DNA from 4 places in the Rhodococcus sp. 077-4 genome. Region 3 is predicted to be linked to each of the others. Evidence: predicted binding sites of a transcription regulator. Region 3 holds the regulator's gene; each other region holds the start of a gene.
What was found. The regulator LexA, encoded in region 3, represses DNA repair genes until DNA is damaged. The targets are predictions, from matches to a motif close to CGAACANNTGTTCG.
Positions count from the first base shown of each region.

Region 1: the regulator LexA is predicted to act here: its motif matches at 2,143-2,156, upstream of cofD (2-phospho-L-lactate transferase).
Region 2: the regulator LexA is predicted to act here: its motif matches at 3,575-3,588, upstream of ACNEOT_RS08190 (DUF222 domain-containing protein).
Region 4: the regulator LexA is predicted to act here: its motif matches at 2,131-2,144, upstream of ACNEOT_RS18350 (DUF222 domain-containing protein).

Region 1 is NZ_JAJPWC010000002.1:610,368-615,888, reverse strand. Features, by position in the region: gene ACNEOT_RS12120 (phosphomannomutase/phosphoglucomutase) at 1-266, opposite strand, end outside; gene ACNEOT_RS12115 (DUF3499 domain-containing protein) at 457-867, opposite strand; gene ACNEOT_RS12110 (metallopeptidase family protein) at 940-1,419, shown strand; gene ACNEOT_RS12105 (WhiB family transcriptional regulator) at 1,462-1,695, opposite strand; gene cofD (2-phospho-L-lactate transferase) at 2,412-3,401, shown strand; gene ACNEOT_RS12095 (coenzyme F420-0:L-glutamate ligase) at 3,398-4,768, shown strand; gene ACNEOT_RS12090 (NUDIX hydrolase) at 4,772-5,320, shown strand; gene ACNEOT_RS12085 (sugar phosphate nucleotidyltransferase) at 5,348-5,521, opposite strand, start outside.
Region 2 is NZ_JAJPWC010000001.1:1,655,376-1,660,896, reverse strand. Features, by position in the region: gene ACNEOT_RS08210 (acyclic terpene utilization AtuA family protein) at 1-967, opposite strand, end outside; gene ACNEOT_RS08205 (TIGR03084 family metal-binding protein) at 964-1,776, opposite strand; gene ACNEOT_RS08200 (endonuclease/exonuclease/phosphatase family protein) at 1,877-2,929, shown strand; gene ACNEOT_RS08195 (ASCH domain-containing protein) at 2,937-3,392, shown strand; gene ACNEOT_RS08190 (DUF222 domain-containing protein) at 3,626-5,521, shown strand, end outside.
Region 3 is NZ_JAJPWC010000002.1:1,012,924-1,018,444, reverse strand. Features, by position in the region: gene hrpA (ATP-dependent RNA helicase HrpA) at 1-1,231, shown strand, start outside; gene nrdR (transcriptional regulator NrdR) at 1,244-1,708, opposite strand; gene ACNEOT_RS14050 (hypothetical protein) at 1,809-2,192, opposite strand; gene lexA (transcriptional repressor LexA) at 2,571-3,254, shown strand; gene ACNEOT_RS14040 (acyl-CoA dehydrogenase family protein) at 3,330-4,472, opposite strand; gene ACNEOT_RS14035 (uracil-xanthine permease family protein) at 4,622-5,521, opposite strand, start outside.
Region 4 is NZ_JAJPWC010000003.1:415,151-420,671, forward strand. Features, by position in the region: gene ACNEOT_RS18345 (hypothetical protein) at 1-512, shown strand, start outside; gene ACNEOT_RS18350 (DUF222 domain-containing protein) at 605-2,116, opposite strand; gene ACNEOT_RS18355 (GlxA family transcriptional regulator) at 2,230-3,174, opposite strand; gene ACNEOT_RS18360 (NAD(P)H-dependent oxidoreductase) at 3,314-4,081, shown strand; gene ACNEOT_RS18365 (FBP domain-containing protein) at 4,082-4,570, opposite strand; gene ACNEOT_RS18370 (TetR/AcrR family transcriptional regulator) at 4,573-5,139, opposite strand; gene ACNEOT_RS18375 (ABC transporter ATP-binding protein) at 5,205-5,521, opposite strand, start outside.

The DNA.
Region 1 (5,521 bases), 400 kb from region 3:
TGATCGGTCGACGCCAGGCCGATGTGCACCACGTCGAGACCTTGCGCGGTGACTCCGTCCGCGAACGCCCGGGACAGGGCGGGCGACGAATCTCGCATGTCGTGGCCGATCACCACCGATCGCGCGGCTCCTGCCTCGTCGCGAACCAGTCGCGCGAAAGACGCACCGACGTCACGCACGAACGCCTCGTCTATCTGCTCACCTACGACGCCACGGACGTCGTAGGCCTTGATGACGGCGTTGACGGACTCTGCGGTTCGGGCCACGAAGATTCTCCTGGTGATTCTTACGACGCCGCACATCGGCGTCGAACATCGAGCGTCGGTAGCGGTGCGATTCACACCAAGTATCGCCAGACCGGCACTGTCCGTTTCGGTCCTGCTCGCAAGACCTTGCCAGACGACAGTCGCACCGGCCAGTCGGACCGATGCGAACCACATCGAGTGTGCGTGAGACTCAGGACGTGGGGTCTGGAAGCACTCGTAGGTGCCCCCTTCTACCCGTTCTGACGGCCGGGGTCGATCGGCGTTCGGAGTCGGACGGGCGTGACGCCGAACGGTCGTGGCTCTCGCGATCGTCCGAGCGGACGCGATCGCCTCGGCCCGCCTCGCGCACGGCCTCCGCCAAGGCCGTCAGGTCGTCCTCGTCGGGACTCGACGTCGAGTATCCACCCTCGTACCGCACCAGCTCCCAGCCCTTCGGAGCGGTGGTCGTCGACGCGTGCACTTCGCACAGATCCCAGGAATGCGGTTCGTCCACGGTGGCCAGCGGCCCGACGACGGCGGTGGAGTCGGAGTAGACGTATGTGAGCGTCGCAACGGCAGAACGGTTGCAACCAGGCCTGCAGCAGCCACGCAGTGATCTCACGAGTGCAGAGTATCCGGTGGGTGCAACCGACCGAACGACCGACACACCGGACGAGCGCGATAACCTCCCCCCATGCCTCGATTCTCATCCGCGCGCAGGATCACCTCTCGGTCCGTGGCCCGGCACGGCCGCGGCATCCGCGGACCGGTTCTGCCCGAGGACATCCCGGCCCGGCGTTCACGAGCAGAGAAGTTCGACCGGCTGGTGCTCGAAGCATTTGCGCGAATCGACCATCGGTGGCACGAGAAGCTCGCGAAACTCGACATCGCAGTGGACGAAGTACCCAAGATCCGTGCATTGGATCCGGAATCGGTGACGTGGCCACCGGAGGTGGTGGCGGAAGGTCCGGTGCCGCTCTCGCGGTTGGTACCTGCCGGCATCGACAAGCGCGGGGAGACGACACGCGCGCGAGTGGTGCTGTTCAGGCGCCCACTCGAGCGTCGAGCGAAGCACCCGGAGGATCTGGAAGACCTGTTGTTCGAAGTTCTGGTCGAGCAAGTGGCGACGTATCTCGGCATCGACCCCGACGAGGTCGATCCGGCCGGAGAGTGACCGGTCGACCGAAACCCGTCCGACCGGACGGGATCGAGTGGCTCAGCCGATCCCGCGCTTGAGCCGCCGACGTTCCCGCTCGGACAGTCCGCCCCAGATACCGAACCGCTCGTCGTTGGCGAGCGCGTACTCGAGGCACTCATCCTTGACCTCGCAGCCGAGGCAGATGCGCTTGGCCTCGCGGGTGGAGCCCCCCTTTTCGGGGAAGAAGGCCTCGGGGTCGGTCTGAGCGCACAGTGCGCGCTCCTGCCACTGGTCCTCGATCTCCTCGAACATCTCGTCGAATCCTCCGACGAGACTGAGGAACGGCTTGGCCGGTGGTACCGACTCGGCCACGAACGGCATCAGGTCGGCGTCCGATTCCGACTCGAGCTCGACGTCGACGACATCCGTATCGGTGTCGGTCTCGTCTACTGGAGCAACGTACGCAGAACCCGCGTCGATCGTGACGCTCGAATCTGCGCCGATGCCGGACTCGGTTTGCGGCGCGTCGTCGACAGCGCTGAGGTGAGCAGTGGGTCCGCCCCGCTGATCACGTGTCACGTGCTGGTCATACATCGCTTCCGCCTCCTCACCTGTGGTAGCGCAGATACTTTCGGTTCTCGTGTGCTCGAATACCTTGCCCCGCGCCGGTATTCGATCGGATCGACAGTGCCGGCAAACGCGGCGTGCCCACCCGACTCTCGACCTCTACTCGACGTCCACCGGGGAACGAACAGGAAGGGAACGAGTGTTCGAAACCAGGTTCGCCGCAATCGAACTCGTGCTGCGAACACTGAATGACATACCTGTGATTAGACACGTCCAGGTGTGTCGCGGTCAAGCCGATCGCGCAAATCCAATACCATCACATGCCCGAAATCGGCGGTCTCCCCGAATCGGAGCGCGTCCCGTGCGTGTCGCGGCCGTTCTGCCGCTCGGATCCCAGCCCTGCGAACGGTCCGGGTAGGCGCTCACCCCGGCTCGCCACAACCGCACTAGGCTCGCATGTTGTGAAAGTTACTGTTCTGGTCGGTGGTGTCGGTGGCGCTCGGTTCCTCCAGGGTCTCAAATCGCTGTTCGGCGACACCCTGCTCGGCGACGAACCCGAGAACGAGATCACCGCGGTGGTCAACGTCGGCGACGACGTGTGGATGCACGGCCTTCGCATCTGTCCGGACCTCGATACGTGCATGTACACCCTCGGCGGAGGCATCGACACCGATCGCGGCTGGGGCCGCATCGCGGAGACCTGGAACGCTCGCGACGAACTGGCGGCCTACGGTGCCGATCCAGACTGGTTCGGACTCGGCGACCGAGACATCGCCACGCACCTGATCCGCAGCCGCATGCTGCGCACGGGTTTTCCACTGTCCGCCGTCACCGAAGCCCTGTGCAACCGTTGGCAACCCGGAGTGCGGCTCCTACCCGTCACCGACGATCGCTCGGAGACCCACGTGGTCGTCACCGATCCCGAGGACCCGAGCGGTGAGCAGCAGCGCGCAATTCACTTCCAGGAGTGGTGGGTTCGGTACCGCGCACAGATTCCGACCCACAGTTTCGCCAACATCGGGGCCGAACAGGCCTCTCCGGCACCGGGTGTCGTCGAGGCGATCACCCAGGCCGACGCCGTGGTCCTCGCGCCGTCCAATCCGGTGGTGAGCGTCGGCGCAATTCTCGCGGTACCCGGAATCCGCGGGGCGCTTCGCACGACTGCCGCCAAGGTGGTCGGCCTCTCCCCCGTCGTCGACGGAAAGCCGTTGCGCGGCATGGCCGACGAGTGCCTCTCCGTCATCGGTGTCGAGACCACGGCGCAGGCGGTCGGCCGCCACTACGGAAGCCGAAGCGGTACAGGCATTCTCGACGCGTGGCTGGTACACACCACCGACACCGCGGTCGTAAACGGTGTCGACGTGCAGTCCGTTCCGTTGCTGATGACCGACCCCGAGACCACGGCAGTGATGGCGCGAACCGCTCTGCGTGCGGCGGGGCTCGAGCTGTGACCGACCCCCACCCCACCGCGACCGCGCCGGGTGATCACGCCCCCGGCGGGGCGATCGAAATCCTTCCGGTGACCGGCCTGCCCGAATTTCGGCCCGGTGACGACCTGGCCGCGTCGATCGCGGACCGGGCACCCTGGTTGCGAGACGGCGACATCCTGATCGTGACCAGCAAGATCATCTCCAAGGTCGAGGGCCGTCTGGTGCAGGCACCTCGTGATGCGGACGAGCGGGACGCCGCCCGCAGAGTCCTCGTGGACCAGGAAGCCGTGCGCATCGTTGCCCGCAAGGGCCGAACCCTCATCACCGAGAACCGACTCGGCATCGTGCAGGCTGCGTCGGGAATCGACGGATCCAACGTCGACGGTGGCGAGCTGGCGCTGCTGCCCGAGAATCCCGACGCCAGTGCCGCAGCACTTCGCACGGCACTCGGTGCGCTGCTCGGGGTGACGGTGGCCGTGGTCGTCACCGACACCATGGGGCGGGCGTGGCGGATCGGCCAGACCGATGCGGCGATCGGCGCTGCGGGGCTCGCGGTGGTGCACGCGTATGCCGGAGCCGAGGACGGCCAGGGGAACGAGCTCGTCGTCACCGAGGTCGCGATCGCCGACGAGCTCGCTGCTGCAGGCGATCTGGTGAAGGGCAAGCTCGGCGGTGTTCCGATCGCCGTCGTCCGCGGACTGACTCCCGTCGACGACGGTTCCACCGCGGCGACTCTGCTGCGCGGCGGCGAGGACGACCTGTTCTGGCTCGGCACCGCCGAGGCACTCGATCGGGGTCGACGCGAGGCCCTGCTCCGCCGTCGGTCGGTGCGCTCGTTCACAGACGAACCCGTCGATCCCGAATCGATTCGCGGCGCCGTCGCCGATGCCCTCACCGCCCCGGCCCCGCACCACACCCGTCCGGTTCGATTCGTCTGGATCAAGACGCCCGCGGTTCGCCGTCTTCTGCTCGAGACGATGCGTGAGCAGTGGCGAGCCGACCTGGCGGCCGACGGGCTGAGCGAGGAACGCATCGCCGCGCGACTGAGCCGCGGCGACATCCTGTTCGAGGCACCGGAGATCGTGATCCCGTTCTGCGTTCCCGACGGTGCGCACTCGTACCCCGACGAGAGGCGTCGAGCCGCGGAGGACACGATGTTCACCGTGGCGGTCGGTGCTGCCGTCCAGGGTTTGCTGGTCGCCCTCGCGGTACGCGATCTCGGCAGCTGCTGGATCGGTTCGACCATCTTCGCCGCCGAGACCGTGCGCGCCGAACTCGGCCTGCGCGCGGATTGGAAAGCCATGGGAGCCATTGCAATCGGGCACCCGAGCGAGCCACTGACCGTACGGGATCCGGTGGTGCCCGGATCCTCGCTCCTGGAGGTCTGAGGCGTGTCGGCGTCCTCCCTCTGGCATTCGACGGCAATGACACTCGACCGATGGGCACCGTCCGATTCGGCGGACGAGTCGCTCCGGCACACCATGCTGGCGTTCCTCGACAGCAACCAGGATGCCTGTCTGCGTGCCAACGAGGCAGGCCACTTCACCGCGTCCTCGTTGGTGCTCGATGCGTCGGGAACCCATGTATTGCTGACGCTGCATCCCAAGGTCGTTCGGTGGATTCAACTCGGCGGCCACTGCGAACCGACCGACGACACCGTGGTCGACGCGGCGTTACGCGAGGCCACCGAGGAATCCGGAATCGCCGATCTGACAGTGGATCCGGTCCTGCTCTCGGCACACACGCACCCGATCACCTGCTCGCTCGGTAAGCCGACACGGCACCTCGACCTGAGGTTTCTGGTGCGTGCGCCGGACGGTGCGCGAGCGGTACGCAGCGACGAATCGACGGATCTGCGTTGGTGGCCGGTCGACGCATTGCCCGACGACGCCGAGCACGAGACGATCGATCACCTCGTCGCGCTTGCCGCGCTTCGCTGATCGATCGCCCCATCGGGCGCCGTGACGTCAGACGTCGGTCGAGAAGCGCACGCCGCCGTCGGGCAGTTTGACCCCGGGCCACACGCGCGCACCGCGGAGCAACTCACAGCGAGCACCGATGTCGGCTCCGTCGCCGATGACCGCGTCGCGTACCAGGGCGCGAGGTCCGATGCGAGCGCCGAAACCGAGGATCGATCGCTC
Region 2 (5,521 bases), on a different contig from region 3:
ACTCGAACTGTCGCTGCGCCAGTTCGGCTTTGGCCTCGATGTCGAGACCGGTGAGGACCATCGTGAATTCGTTGCGGAAGCCGCCGAGTGCGTTGAGCGACACCTTGTAAGTGGGCGGTGGAGCTTCACCGGTCACTCCGGTGACGGACACTCGATCACTGGCCTCCTGCGTCAGGATCGCCGTGTCGATACGTGCAGTGACATCGGGGTTCGCGTAACGGCCGCCGGTGATTTCGTACAGCAGCTGAGCGGTCACGGTGCCGACACTGACAGCACCGCCGGTGCCCTCGTGCTTGGTGATGACGGAGGAACCGTCGGCCTCGATCTCGGCGATGGGGAATCCGGGCCGAGACATGTCCGCGATTTCGGTGAAGAAGGAGTAGTTGCCACCCGTCGCCTGAGTTCCGCACTCGATGACGTGCCCGGCGATAACAGCCCCGGCCAACGCGTCGTAATCGGTTTCGGTCCAGCCGAAGTGAGCTGCCGCCGGTCCGACGATGACACTGGCGTCGGTGACGCGCCCGGTGACGACGACGTCGGCCCCCGAGTTCAGGCATTCCACGATGCCCCACGCGCCGAGGTAGGCATTGGCCGTGAGCGGGTTGCCGAGGCCGAGTTCGGCAGCTCTGCCGAGGAGGTCGTCGCCGTCGACGTAGGCGATCTTCGCGCCGGAGTCCAGTTTTTCGAGTGCCTCCGCGAGGCCTCGGGGATTGAGTCCGCCGGCATTGGCGACGATCTTGACGCCCTTGTCGAGCGCCAGGGCGAGGCAGTCCTCTGCTTGGCGCAGAAAGGTTTTGGCGTAGCCGCGGGTCGCGTCCTTCATACGATCGCGGCCGAGGATGAGCATCGTCAACTCGGCGAGGTAGTCGCCGGTGAGATAGTCGAGGTCGCCGCCTTCGAGCATCTCGCGCATGGCGGAGAGCCGGTCTCCGTAGAAGCCGGAACAATTGCCGATTCGTACTGTCATGCTTTCTCGCGTCCTGATTGTGGCCGTCCGCCCCCTGGAGGGCCTGCGAAGGCTTGAGCGATGGTGAGCCAGTGCGCGGCGTCGGTCCCCTCGGCGTGAACGGCGAGGTCGTCGCGGTGAGCGCGTTGGGTGACGAGGAGGCAGAAATCGAGAGCCGGGCCGGTGACCCGCTGGTTCGCCTCCTCGGGCCCCCAGGCCCAGAGCTCACCCGACGGCGCGGTGAGTTCTATGCGAAACGGTTCGGTGGGTGGAGCCTGCTGGTTGACCGCGTAGGCGAAATCTCTTGTGCGGACTCCGATGTGCGCCACTCCGCGGATCCTGTCGGTGGGAACGCGCGTGACGCCCACCGCGTCGGCGACGTCCTGGCCGTGTGCCCAGGTCTCCATCAGACGCGCGGTGGCCATGGACGCCGCGCTCATCGGCGGGCCGAACCATTCGATCTTGGTTCCCGACGGCACCTGCAGCAGCGCTTCCGTCATGGCGGTGCGTCGGGTTCGCCATTCGCTCAGGAGGTTCGGGTTGCGAGATTCTTCCTCCGCGGCCTCGTCGACGAAGCCGGTGGGGTTCTCCCACGCCCTCTTCAGGGTGACCGCGAACTCCGCTGTCGCGTCGGCGTCGCCGGATGCACCGGACGTGGTGCGCTCCGCGACGTGATCCGTCCAGGAAAGATGTGCGATCTGGTGCGCGACGGTCCAGCCCTCGGCTGGTGTCGGTGCCTCCCATCGCTCCGGAGTCAAGTCGGCCACGAGCGCATCGAGGTCGTTGCCCTCGGCGCGAAGGTCGGCGATGAGCGTGTCGAGGTCTGCCATCGGTCCAGCTTCACAAAGAGCCAAGAAAAAAGCAAGCACGCCTGCTTGTTAATTCGTAACCTCGTGTTCGCTTGCCGTCTCTACGGTGTCGAGCGTGAGAATGTCGAGAGTCGTGGCCGTGATCGTTACCATCACCTTCATGGCTGCTGGTTGCTCTTCTGCGGATCCGGCCCCCGACGAACCGTCGAACATTCGGGTGGCGACGTTCAATGCCAGCCTCAACCGGCCTGCGGCCGGACAGTTGGTGACCGATCTGACCGGTGAGAACGCACAGGCCCGCGCGGTGGCCGACGTGATCGCCGAGAACTCACCGGACGTGTTGCTGGTCAACGAGTTCGACTACTCCGGCGACGATGCTCCGGCCCTGTTCAACGACAACTACCTGGATGGTCGGTACCCACACTTCTTCACCGCACCGGTGAACACGGGCGTCGATTCGGGACTCGACCTGGACCGGGACGGCAAGCTCGGCGGGCCGGGCGATGCATGGGGTTTCGGTCAGTTCCCGGGTCAGTACGGGATGGTCGTCTACTCGAAGTTCCCGATCGACACCGATTCGGTACGTACGTTCCAGAATTTTCTGTGGAAGGACATGCCGGACTCGCTGTTGCCGCGCGACTACTACGGCGAGGCGTCGGACGCGCTTCGGCTGTCCAGCAAGTCGCACTGGGACGTGCCGATCGACGTGAACGGGAAGACGCTGCACGTGCTGGCATCACACCCCACTCCCCCGTCGTTCGACGGACAAGAGGACCGCAACGGCAAGCGCAATCACGACGAGATTCGGCTCAGCGCCGACTACATCTCGGGTGCGGACTACCTCTACGACGACAAGGGTGTGCGCGGCGGGCTCGAGGACGGTGCGTCGTTCATCATGCTGGGCGATCAGAACAGCGACCCGGTCGACGGCGATTCGGTAGCGGGTGCCATCGCGCAGGTTCTCGATCTCGCGCGGGTTCAGGATCCGGCGCCCACATCCGCCGAACACGGCACGGACACAGCCGATTTCTCGGACCCGACGCCGGGCGATCTGCGCGTGGACTACGTCCTGCCGTCGGACGATCTGACGGTGATCGACTCGCAGGTGTACTGGCCGAATCAGCCCGAGCACCCCTCCGACCACCGACTGGTGTGGGCAGACCTCGAAATATGATCCGACAGTGTCCGAGCTACCGCTAGTCGAATTCGCGTTCCCTGGGCCCCTGAGGGATGCCCTGGTTTCGGCGGTTCTGTCCGGCGAGAAGACCACCACAGCGAGCCTGTTGGCGCAGTATGCGGACGAGGACCTACCGAGGGTCGGTGAGCGCGGCGCGGTAGTGGATTCCGCCGAAGCCGTAGTGGGGGTCATCGAGACGATAGCGGTAGATATCGTTGCGCTGAAGAATGTTTCGTTGCACCACGCCCTCGACGAGGGCGAGGGATACATCGACGTTGCGCAGTGGCGGGCCGGCCACGAGAAGTTCTGGCAGTCGGCCGCAGTCCGCGAAGAACTCGGCGACCCGCACTTCACCGTGAACGACGATACCCAGGTGGTTCTGGAGCGATTCGAGCTCGTGGCGGCCCCGGGGACAGCCTGCGATCCAGGGGCCGATGCCAAGAAATACTCGCCGAACTGAAGGCGTCCAGTCGCGGGCGGGTATGTGAGAAGCATCGGCACGCAGCACTGACCGCGAGACAGTCGGTGCGTGCATCGGGATCGAGAATTGTGTCGGTGGGCGGGTGTATAGAGCGCAATTCTCCGATCTTGTTTCTGCGCAACATAATTGGGGTTGACCGGTGTCGGAATCCGAAGTATCATCGAACATACGTTCTATCGCTGTTGGGAACACATGCCGGGGGGCGACTCGAGATGACTGCATCTACAACGACGCGGAGTCGGTTCGCTGCCTATCTCGGGCCGCAATCGAAGCCGTACATCGACAGTGCAGCGCTGGGCGAGATCCGCGACATCGCGATCCTCGAGAATCAGGCGTGCGCTCGCAAGGTTGCTCTGGCCGCTGATATCTGGGACAAGTGCATTCATCAAAATGTGCTCGTCGGTGATGTCATCCACGACGCGGGCAACTATGCGGCCTCCGAAATTGCGCACGTTCTGGGTTGCTCCAAGACCGTCGCGAACACATACGCCGAGGTCGGAATGGACCTGCGGCTTCGGCTTCCCGCCGTCGCAGCCGCATTCGGGGCCGGCGAGCTCGATTTACCTCGAGTTCGTGCGATCTACCGCTGCACCCACAATCTGACGCTGGAGGCGGCGACGGCCGTCCAGCGCGAAGTTCTGCACGCTGCCCGACGATTGTCGCCCGGTCCGCTCGCGACCGAAATTTGGTCGATCATGTTCCGCATCGCGCCCGAGGAGGCCGCCGCGCTGCGCACGGAATTGGAACGGCACACCAACGTCACGTACACCGACAAAGATGTGTTGTCGACGCTGAAAGCTGACCTCACCGCTGCCGACGCCGCCGCTGCCTGGCAACTCATCAACGAGATGGCCGCAACCGTATGTCGTCGAGATCCACGGAACAGAGGACAGAAGCGAGCGGCGGCGTATGTTGCTCTGCTGCACCAGGAATCCTCCATGGCATGCATGTGCGAGCCCGACGAGGACAATCCGTGCACGGCCGATACCTCGCGACCCGATCGGCGTACACCGCTGACGGTCATCACTGTCGACCTCGCCACCCTTGCCGGATTACTGTCCAATCCGGCTCACCTGGCCGGCCACGGCAGCATCGACGCAGACTACGCCCGCGAACTCGCCGGCAACGCTCACTGGCAGATCCTCCTCACCGAGGCGCGCGATCTTGCCGAGAAGCTCGGCTACGGCGACGACCTGGAGTCACTCACCGAGCTCGATACCGACCTCGCGACCAGTAGCGACAACAGTGACACCGGCGCAGGTGCCAAAGGCACAACCGACAGCGGCAGCAAGCCGAATCGCAACGCGACGCAAGGCGACGGGACGAAAGTCGGTGGGCCGAGAGGCAACGGGCAGAGAGGCAACGGGCCGAAAAGCAGCGGGCACACGGTGTTTCATCCGCTGGGGCGCGGTCGGCGTCGCACCGGCGGGTCCGTTCCCAGGCCCCCGCGAGCGCCGTATTTCGCACAAGCACAGTCCGCACAATCACAGTCGGCACAAGGACAGTCCCCACAAGGACTGCGCAACACCTGTATCGCCACGCCGTATCGAGGCACCTACACCTTCGTCGCCGATTTCGAAGCGGCCATCGCGGCCGATCCGACACTCGGACTTGCCCTGCACCCGGACGGGCACGGCGGTCTCGTGGTGCCGCCACCCGGAGCTCTCGTATATCGACCGACTGCTGCACTGGCAGAGCTCATTCGGCATCGCGATCGCACCTGCAGGCATCCGGGGTGCGATGTCCCGGCTCGGCAATGCGACATCGACCATATAGTCCCGTACTTCCATCGCGATCCCTCGACGGGCGGCTGGACCATCGACACCAACCTGCACTGCCTGTGCCGCTACCACCACAGCCTCAAGACCATGGGCCTGTGGACTCCCGTCATGCTCGCCGGCGGTGCCGAGTTCTGGATCTCAAACGCCGGCACCACCGCGGTCACCGTTCCCGGCACGACCCACCCCGCAGACCTCAGCCACCTGCAGAAGGTCCACTCGAAGCCCAGAGGGGCAGCGATCGAGCAAGATTGGTCGACTTCGAGGGCTGCGAAACCACAACCGACCCCGCAACCGACTCCACTGATGACCTCGACGCCCGAGGACGAG
Region 3 (5,521 bases):
CGGATTCGACTGGCTGGTCCCGGGGATGCGTGGTGAGTTGGTGACCGCATTGATCAAGACGCTGCCGAAAGCGTTGCGTCGCCACGTCGTTCCGGCCCCCGACTTCGCGGCCGCCGCACTGGCGGTGATGAAGCCGCGTGCGGAAACTCTGGTCACGGCTTTGGCACGCGAACTCTCCCGGGCTGCGCAATGCCACATCACGGCCAAGGATTTCGACACCGCGGCGCTGCCCGAGCATCTGAAGATGACGTTCGCGGCGCTCGACCCGTCGGGAAAGGTGTTGGGCAGCAACAAGGATCTGACTGCTCTTCGCACGGGCCTGTCCGGCGAGGTCGGCCGTCAGGTCGCGAACGCGGTCGGCGATGCGGAGCGCGCACCATCGCTGGCCTGGACCTCGGGCACATTGGGTCGGTTGGAATCGACGGTCACCAGAGAGGTCGGTGGACAGAAGGTCACCGGCTACCCGGCATTGGTACCCGAGGGACCGGGCGTAGCGGTGCGAGTTCTCAGCACGCCCGCCCAGCAACGAGCTGCGATGCGTTCGGGAACCAGAGCACTGTTGCTGTCGACGGCTCCGAAGGGAACCAAAGCCCTGCTGGCCGGCCTACCGACGGCGGAACGTCTTGCGCTGAGCCAGAATCCGTACGGCGGAGTCGATGCACTGCTCGAGGAATGCCGGGTTCTGGCGGTCGAGGAGGCAATGGATGCGCACGGTGGGCCGGTTCGCGATCCGGAGGCTTTCGACAAGCTCAGGACCGAGGTCAACGCCGAGGTTCCTCGACGGACCGCCGCGGTGCTCGCCCTGGTTCGCCCGGTACTGACCGCTGCGCTGGCGTTGTCTGCGCAACTTCAAGCCTCCTCCGGGGAGCCGGCCGACGATGTTCGAGAACAGCTCGACGGGTTGATCTTTCGCGGGTTCGTCACCGAGTTCGGTTCTCGCCGGTTGGCGGACCTTCCGCGGTATCTCGCTGCGGCAACCAAACGGCTCGCGACGCTGCCGAGCAGTGCGGGCCGCGACGCCGCGGCGATGGACGTACTCGATCGCGTCTACGCCTCGTACGGGCGGCTGTTGGATTCGCTCCCGGAGAGCAGAAAGAACAGTTCCGGGGTGCAGGAACTGTTCTGGATGATCGAGGAGTTGCGAGTCGGACTGTTCGCCCAAGGGATTCGCACGGCGTATCCGGTCTCGGAGAAGCGCATCGAGAAAGCGATCTCGGATCAGTCTCGTTGACCCGTGCTGCCGTCAGTCGACGTCGGCGGACTCTCGATGCTTGCGAAGTTCGTGGATTTCCTTCTCGAAGTCCTCGGCCGAGCTGAACGAGCGATAGACGGAGGCGAAGCGCAGGTAGGCCACCTCGTCGAGATCGCGAAGGGGCCCGAGAATCGCCAAACCCACCTCGTTGCTGGGGATCTCTGCGGAACCGGCGGCGCGAATGGTGTCTTCGACCTGTTGAGCCAAGAGGTTCAAAGCGTCGTTGTCGACATCTCTGCCCTGGCAGGCGCGTCGAACACCCTTGACGACCTTGTCGCGGCTGAACGGCTCGGTCACGCCGCTACGCTTCACGACGGCCAGCACTGCAGCCTCGACGGTGGTGAATCGACGACCGCACTCCGGGCAGGAGCGACGACGCCGTATTGCCTGCCCCTCGTCCATCTCACGCGAGTCGACCACGCGTGAGTCGGGATGCCTGCAGAACGGGCAATGCATGAGGAAGCCTCCGTCGTATCCAACGCTCCGACGACGAGCACGCGCATCGGGGCAGTCAGTCGAGGATACTCAGTCTTCCCGGACGCGAGGGGGCCGGTGGTCATCTGCCGGGCGCATACTCGACGACTGCTCCGTCGTGTACTTCGACCACACCGGCCGGCTGCGCGCCCGACTCGGCTGCAGTGGCCCGCAGGTTCGCGATGCCGATCAGTCCCCCTGCGACGACCAGGACCGCCAACATCGACAGCACCAGCGATCGCATGCGAACCGGCTGACCCGCGAAGTGCGCAGAAGTCCGGTCGAACTCGAGATCGGCCTGCTCACGATCGGTGACATCCGTCCACGACGGGTCCAGGACGGGCAGGCACGGGCCGGACGGCGCGGCGACGCCGTGCACCGCCGGACGCGCCCGGCGGCGGCGCTCGACGACGGTGGACCGTGAACGGACGGCGGTGGCGGTGGGGCGATCGGTGATGATGGTCATCGGAACCTCGTCTTCACTCGTTGGATCGATTGTTCGATCAGGCGTTCGATGGACGCTTGTTCGAAGTTCTATCACGAGCCTCCGACAAAGTCTGTAGAAAACGCGACACGAGTCGAACAGATGTTTGATTCAACAGCTGATACACGCTAGATTCGTGTCAGAAACCACACGCCACACGAGTCGACACCATCAACTCCAGTCCGCGCAGACCGACCACGCAGACCGGATCCAGAACTTCAGCAGGAGGCCGACAGCATGAAGGACGAGACCTCGACGAGGTCGACCACGCGAACCACGGGTCCCAAGACGACCGGCGCCAAGGCCACCGCTACCAAGGCCGCCGCAGGAAAGCCGGCCGCAGAGCCGACATCCAAGGCCATGGAGGTCGGAACCGATATCAGTGCGGGTCTGACCGAGCGGCAGCGCAAGGTGCTCGAGGTCATTCGCGCCTCGGTCACCGAGCGCGGCTACCCGCCGAGCATTCGTGAGATCGGCGATGCGGTCGGTCTGACGTCGACCTCGTCGGTTGCTCATCAACTTCGCACCCTCGAACGCAAGGGGTTCCTGCGCCGGGACGCCAACCGCCCCCGCGCCGTCGACGTGCGTGGGCTGGACGAGGTGCAGGCCGATCAGGCTGCCGCCGCCGTAGACGGTTCCGCGGCGTCCGACGAACAGGATCGCCTGCCGACCCCGACGTTCGTGCCCGTTCTGGGACGTATCGCCGCAGGCGGTCCCATTCTTGCCGAAGAGGCCGTCGAGGACGTGTTCCCGCTCCCACGCGAATTGGTGGGGCAGGGTTCGCTCTTCCTGCTCAAGGTCGTCGGCGAGTCGATGATCGAGGCGGCCATCTGCGACGGCGACTGGGTGGTGGTTCGCCAGCAGTCCGTGGCCGACAACGGCGACATCGTGGCTGCGATGATCGACGGCGAGGCCACCGTCAAGACGTTCAAGCGGTCCAAGGGTGAAGTGTGGCTGCTGCCGCACAATCCCCTGTTCGAGCCGATTCCAGGCAACAACGCCGCAATCCTCGGCAAAGTCGTCACCGTGATGCGCAAGCTGTAGGGATCGTCACCGTAGTGACACGAGAAGGGCCGCAGCACATGTGCTGCGGCCCTTCGCGTGCATCGGATCAGCGGATCACAGATTCAATCCGCGGCCGATGATCTCCTTCATGATCTCGGTGGTCCCGCCGTAGATGGTTTGGACGCGAGAGTCCATGTAGGCCTTGGCGATCGGGTATTCCTTCATGTAGCCGTAACCGCCGTGCAGCTGCAGGCACCGGTCGATCAGCTTGACCTGATTCTCGGTGGTCCACCACTTCGCCATCGCGGCTTCCTGGACGGACAACGTCCCTGCATTGAGCAGTTCGATGAACTTGTCCACCATGATGCGGGTGGCGGTGGTCTCGGTTGCCAACTCCGCCAACACGAATCGGGTGTTCTGGAACTTGCCGATCGACTTTCCGAAAGCCTTGCGATCGCGGCAGTACTGAATCGTCATCTCCAGCGCCGACTCCATCGCGGCTGCCGCGACGACGGCGATCGACAGGCGTTCCTGGGGCAGATTCTGCATGAGGTAGATGAACCCCATGCCTTCTTCGCCGAGGAGGTTGGCGGCGGGCACGCGAACGTCGGTGAAGCTGAGTTCGGCGGTGTCCTGTGCCTTCATGCCGATCTTGTCGAGGTTGCGACCGCGTTCGAATCCGGGCATGTCGCGTTCGACGACCAGCAGGCTGAAGCCCTGTGCGCCCTTCTCCGGGTCGGTGCAGGCCACGACAATGATCAGATCTGCGTTGATTCCGTTGGTGATGAAGGTCTTCGAGCCGTTGAGCACCCAGTCGTCGCCGTCGCGGACGGCCTTGGTCTTGATGCCCTGCAGGTCGCTGCCCGTGCCGGGTTCGGTCATGGCGATTGCGGTGATCAGCTCACCGGAACAGAATCCGGGCAGCCAGCGCTGCTTCTGCTCGTCGTTCGCCAGCTCGATCAGATACGGCGCGACGACGTCGTTGTGCAGTGTGAAGCCGATGCCGCTGTACCCACCGCGGGTGGTTTCCTCGGTGACGATGGCGTTGTAGCGGAAGTCCTTGACTCCGCCGCCGCCGAACTCCTCGGGTGCTGCCGTTCCGAGGAAGCCCTGCTTACCGGCCTCGACCCAGACGCCGCGGTCGACGATGTTCTGCTCTTCCCACTTGGCGTGGTTCGGTGCTACGTGCTGGTCGAGAAATTTCCGGTACGACTCCCGGAACAGCTCGTGCTCGGGCTCGAAAAGTGTGCGTTCCACGAATGTCTCCTTGCTCGGTGCATACCGACGTCGACCAGGTGAAACTCCAAGCGGATCACGGTCGTCGGCACGACTGACGTCACGTAGGCAACACTACGTCCGCGGTGTCGAGCCGGTCGATGACCAAAACGCGCGCGATCCGTGACCCACTAGCGGCCCCGGTTGCCCGCAGTTCTCGCGAGCGCCGAGACGATCGGGTAGCCGAGGAGAATTCCGACGGAGCCCCAGGCGATACCGCCGAGTTCGACCGATCCGATCGACAACGTCAAATCCCCGATCCCGGCGACGAGCGCCGCAGCGACCACGGTGAGGTTGACCGGATCGGTGAAGTCGACCTTCGCATCGGTCCAGATGCGCACGCCGAGCAGTCCGATGAGCCCGTACAGAACGAGAGTCGCTCCCCCGATGACGCCGTCGGGAACCGTGAAGATGAGGGCACCGAACTTGGGCGAGAACGCGAGCACAATCGCGGTGATCGACGCGACCCAGTACGCGGCGGTCGAGTAGACACGCGTGGCTGCCATGACGCCGATGTTCTCCGCGTAGGTGGTGGTTCCGGAGCCACCACCGGCTCCGGCCAGTGTGGTCGCCAACCCGTCGGCGATCAGAGCGTCCCCGGCCACGTCATCCAAGTTCTTCCCGGTCATCGCGGCGACGGCCTTGACGTGCCCCACGTTCTCGGCGACGAGGACGATCACCACCGGCAGCGCCACCAGGATCACCGACAGCTCGAAGGACGGGCCACGGAACTCGGGCAGACCGATCCAGCTCGCCGCGCTCAGGGCGTCGAGACGCGGTTGCGCGATTCCCCCGGTGACTGCGGCGAACACCCAGCCCACGACGACACCGAGCAGGATTCCCAGTCGGCCCACCAGCCCTGGCCCGACGGCCGTGGCCAGCAGAATCGCGACCAGGGTGACCGCGGCGACGAGCGGCTGCGCCTCGAACGACGTGGTAGCGGCCGGTGCCAGGTTCAGCCCGATCAGCACGACGACGGCTCCGGTCACCACGGGCGGCATTGCCGCGTCGAGCACCCGTTGGCCGGCGAA
Region 4 (5,521 bases), on a different contig from region 3:
GATCACTCGACCGCGCAGTCGGAAACCTGTTGGGAGACAAGAACCTCGCCGACCGCGGTGAGACCCTCGTCGACAGCACCGAGAACCGCGCCGAAGCAGCGCGACTCGACGCCGAGGCGCGGGCGAAGAAGGCCGCAGCGAACGACGAGCTGAAGATTGCTCGCGAGACCGCCGAGAAGGATCGCCGCGCAGCCGACGCCGCAGCCCAAGAAGCGGCACGTGACGCCCGCCAGCAGGCGGAGCAGCGCAAGCGCGAGGCCGCTCAGGACGCCGAGCGCAAGGCCGCCGCGGAGAAGAAGAAGGCCGACGAGCAGGCCGCAGCCACCGCAAAGGCCGCCGAGGATCGCAAGAAGGCTCAGCAGGCTCAGGTCGACAAGCAAGAGAAGTTGGCTGCAGCACCGTCCGAGGCCGAATTGGCCGAAGCCGCAGAACGTTCCGAGGAAGCCGCCGCCAAGAAGGACGAGGCGGAGCGCATCGAGAAACTGTTCATCGCGGAGAAGAACAAGGACTGACCGCTCGAATTAGTTCGAGGGACAACCTCCTCCAGCCCCGCACCGTGCTCTCGGTGCGGGGCTGGTGTCGTTTGTGAATGGTGCGGGCCGGTTCAGGCGATGTGGGGGCCTGCTCGGGCGTGCGATGGTCTCGGTTGTCGGTACGGGTCGACGGATGCGGGTGGCACGAACCACGGGTGGTTGTCGGTGCCGATGAACACTTCCCAGTCACTGTGGTGGAGGAGTCGGTGGTGGAATCCGCAGAGCAGGACGAGGTTGTTCATGTCGGTGGGGCCACCATCGGCCCAGTGCCAGATGTGGTGCGCTTCGGTCCAGGATGCGGGTTTGCCGCAGCCGGGGAAGGCGCAGGTGTGATCTCTTGCGATGAGGGCTCTGCGTTGTTTGGCGGTGACGGTGCGGGCGGTGCGGGCGAGGTTGATCGGGGAGCCATTCTCGTCCATGACGATGGCCGTGAGGACACAGTCGCACGCCAACTGCCGAGAGGTGTTGCGGGACAGTGGCCCCATCCAGGGAAGCCGGCCCACGGTGGTGCCGTCACCGAACAGGTCGCGGTACGCGCCACGATCCGCTGCGGCACCGCCGTCACCGTCGCCGTCGCCGTCACCGTCACCGTCACCGTCACCGTCATTGTCGGCGCCCTGCTCCGAAGCATCCGATTCGGCAGGGGTTCTCGAGCTGTCGGAGACGGAACGTCCATCCGCATCGTCGGCCCCGTCGGGGTGGATCGGTTCGCCGGTGTTGATGTCGACCGCGTCCGCGCTGATGTCGGTTTCTGTTGCAGTGCGCGAGTTCTCGTCGTCCGCGATATCGTCGACGTCGTCGTCGGCACTGTCGGCGCTGTCGCGGAGGTCGGTGAGGTCACGCAGGGTGATGTGCAGGTTCACATGCGGTCTCTCGCCGCCTTCGATGGGTCGATCACTCGATGCGAGGTACTGGTCGAGGATGTGCTCGAGGGCGTCGGCGCGGCGTTTGGCGGGGGATCGTTCGTCGGGGGTGCCGTCGGCCGCTGGTTGGTGTTCGGTCAGTGGTGAGAGTGCGGTGAGGAGTTTTTCTCCGGTGACCGCGTCGAAGCCACCTTTCATGACCAGTCGCCCGTTCAAGGTTTTCGAGGCGAAGAGTTCGTTGCGGTCGGTGTCTTCGGCGGGTGGCTTCTTGCTGCCGTAGGTGTCGTGCAGGCGGGTGATCGCCGCGCGGAGCCGGCCGGTCTGGGCTCCCGGCCCGATCGCTGCTTTCACCAAGGCAGCACGTGCGATGTCTTGTCCTGCCTGGGGGAGGTTCTTCGGGGGTGTTTCGGCGAAGGTGAGGATCAGGGCAGCGTGGTCGACGGACATCACGCCGGTGTCGATGGCGTCGGCGATGTCGGGAAAGTCCTTCAACCCGCGGCCGAGGGCGACGATCTTGTTGGCTTTGCTGGGGGACAGCAGGGTAGTGGAGGTCAGCCAGCCTGCAGGGCCGGGGAAGCCGAGTTTCTCCCGGGAGACGCGGGTGTCGATCTCTGCGACGAGAGCAATACGTCGGGCTTCGAGCAGTTGGATCTGGTGGGAGACCACGGCGGCGTCGGCGAGGAGTTCACTCTCGCTCAGTTGCCAGATCGCTGCGGTCATGAGAGCAAGTGTATCGAACAGGCGTTCGACTCGCAACCATAGTCAAATCGAAAACTATTGTCCTACATAAGTATTCGCTGACCGAAACCTGTCGGTGGCTCGTGATAGGTGAGTCAGCCGCCAACCCGGAACGTCGCCCGATACGCACTCGGCGAGACTCCCAGTTCAGCGGCAATCTGGTTCCGCAGCGATGTAGCAGTGCCGAATCCCGTGTCGTGTGCGATGCGCTCGATGGTCAGGTCCGTGTTCTCCAGCATTTCTCGCGCCCGCTGCACACGTTGCGCCACGATCCATCGAGCCGGGGAGACACCGACTTCGGCGACGAACCTGCGTGAGAACGTCCGCACACTCATCGCCTGGTGCCGGGCCAGATCCTCCACGGACAGGGCCGACCCCAGATTGCGCAGCGCCCATTCCTGCGCGTCGGCCGTCGACGTACTGTGCGTCCGCGGCACCGGGGTGTCGATGTACTGCGCCTGCCCACCGCTGCGATGGGGAGGTACGACGGTTCCGCGCGCCACTCGATTGGCCACTGCCGCTCCGAAGTCCTGTCGAATCATGTACAAACACAGATCGATTCCCGAGGCCTCCCCTGCCGCTGTCAACACGTTGCCGTCGTCGGTATAGAGCACGTTGGGGTCGAGCAGCACTTGCGGATACAGCTCGGCGAATCGAGCGGCCGACTTCCAGTGCGTGGTGGCTCTCTTGCCGTCGAGCACGCCCGCCGCAGCCAGCACGAACGACCCAGTACAGATCGACGCCAACCTTTGGGTCGACAACGCATCGAACACGATGGATACAGCGCTGTCGGACGCATAGTCGGCGTCGGAGGCCGGCACGATGACGGTGTCGGCCTCGGCCACCGCGTCGAGTCCTCGCTCGACGAGTATCCGAACGTCGGAGTCGGTACGGACCGCGCCAGGCACATCGGTACAGGTGATCACCTCGTACAACGCCTCACCGGATTCGGACTGCGCCTGCCCGAACAGACGATGCACGATTCCCAGCTCCATGGCGAGGAGACCATCGCGCACGTAGACGGCTATGCGATGTGTCATGTGGAGATCCTCCCGTCGTGCGCGTTTTGCGTATCCCTGGGTACGCAAAACGCGCACGGCGGGAGGTTGGCCGAATTCTTTCACATGTTGTCTTTCATGCCACTGGTTCCGGACAGCGGCGTAGCCCAGGATCGAGAGCATGAACATTCTGTGGGTCTACGCCCATCCCGAACCTCGCTCCCTCAACGGCTCCCTTCGCGACGCGGCGCTCGTACAACTCCGCTCAGACGGCCATACCGTCGAGCAATCGGATCTGTATGCGATGCAGTGGAATCCAGTGGTCCAGCCAGTAGACTACGGCCACGATCCGGCCGAGCGATTCAAGGTGGCGACCGCGTCGAGCAAGGCCCTCGCCGCGGGCATGCAGACCCCGGACATCGTGGCCGAGCAACAGAAGCTGCTGCGTGCCGATGCCGTCGTGCTGCAGTTTCCGCTGTGGTGGTTCTCGATGCCCGCGATCATGAAGGGCTGGGTGGATCGCGTGTTCGTCGAGGGATTCGGCTACGGCATCAGGCGTGCGGACGGCCGCTCGCGGCGCTACGGGGACGGCACGCTCGCCGGAAAGCGTGCGATGGTCGTCGTCAGCATGGGCGGCAGCGAACACACCGTCTCCCCGCGCGGCATCAACGGCGAACTCGACGAGATGCTGTACCCCATCCAGCACGGCATCCTGTTCTACACCGGCATGTCCGTGCTGCCACCGGTACTTGTGGCCAGCGCCGACCGGATGACCGAAACCGATTACCCTGCAGCAGAATCGGAGCTCCTTCAGCGAGTGAAGGGCCTGCCCACCGACGAGCCCATCCCCTACCGCACCCAGAACGGCGGCGACTACGACCGACAGTTCGTGCTGCGTGACGACCTCGCACCCGAGGACACCGGAGTGCGGATACACACCGAACGGTGATCAGTCGAGAACGCGAGCAACGAACGCGTCGATGTTGTCTTTGACTGCTGCGGTGCGGGTCTCGACATCGAAGTCTTCTTTGAACTGACGGCCCAGCGCCGGGGTCTTCTTCTTGCGCGCATACAGCGAACACGCGAGGTCCGAGCAGATGTAGGTGCCCACCGTGTTGCCGCGCCTACCGGATTCCCCGGCCTTCGCAGCAGCCATCAGCGAGACTCCGCCGTTCGCGTGCGTGGTGAGGCAGATGCTGCACATCTGCGCCTTACGGGGCCCACCCGGCTTGTATCGCAACGCAATTCCGCGCAGCCGATCGACCTGCGGTACGACGAGGTAACTGCGTCCGGCCATTTTGGGGTCCGTCCACCCGAGAAAGTCGAGGTCGTCCCACGGCACGGCGTCGAACATCTCGGGCAGGGAAAGCCGACCGGCGTCACCCTTGGACGAATTGACGAACGACGACCTGATGTCGCGTTCTGAGATCGGTTGCATTGTCACTGCCTCCACTGTTTCAACAGAGCATCGATTCCGTCGAGAATACGAACCCAGGAGACCTGCGAATCGGGCGCGCTGTGACCGAACGAGCCCGCCGCATCAAGACTCGCATAGCCGTGAAACACACTGCCCAACAATCGAACAGCGTGCACCTGATCGGCCTCCCCGAGGTCGTAACCTCGGAGAATGGCTTTCATCATCGCCGAGTGACGCACTCCCGCACTCGCACGAGCAGTCTCGTGATCGAGCGGGAACTGCGTCGCGGCGTAACGACCGGGATGCTCACGCGAGTAGTCGAGATACGCGTTGGCGACGGCAACCAACGCGTCCTTGCCTGCTCGGCCCGCCAGCGCTTCCGACACCCGATCGGCCAGTTCTTCCAATGCCAGCAGCGCGATCCCGACGTTCAACTCGTGCGCGTTCTTCAGATGCGAATACAGGCTTGCCACTTTGACATCGAAACGGCGTGCTACTTCGCTTGCGGTGACGCGATCGAAGCCCACCTCATCGGCCAGATCCGCACCCGCACGCACGATGCGTTCGACAGTGAGCCCTGCACGTCCCATAGCGGCCTCCTCGTTCGAGGACACCGTAACCAAAACTAAGACCTATAGGCAAATTACTAATACGATCAGCGGCCCTGCCACGCCTCCCACAACTGCGCGTATCGCCCACCTGCCGCAACCAGCACTTCATGCGGGCCCTGCTCCACGATCTGTCCATGCTCGAGCACCACCACCCGGTCGGCCGCGGCGGCCTGCGTCAGGCGATGCGCGACGATCAACGTGCTGCGTCCCCTCGTCGCGGCCTCCGCGGCAGCTTCTAGCTCTCGCGCACCGGAACTGCCCGCCTCCGCGGTGGCCTCGTCCAACACCGCGACGGCAGGATCCGCGAGGACCAGCCTCGCCAACGCCAACTGCTGAGACTGCGCCGCCGTCAACTGATGCC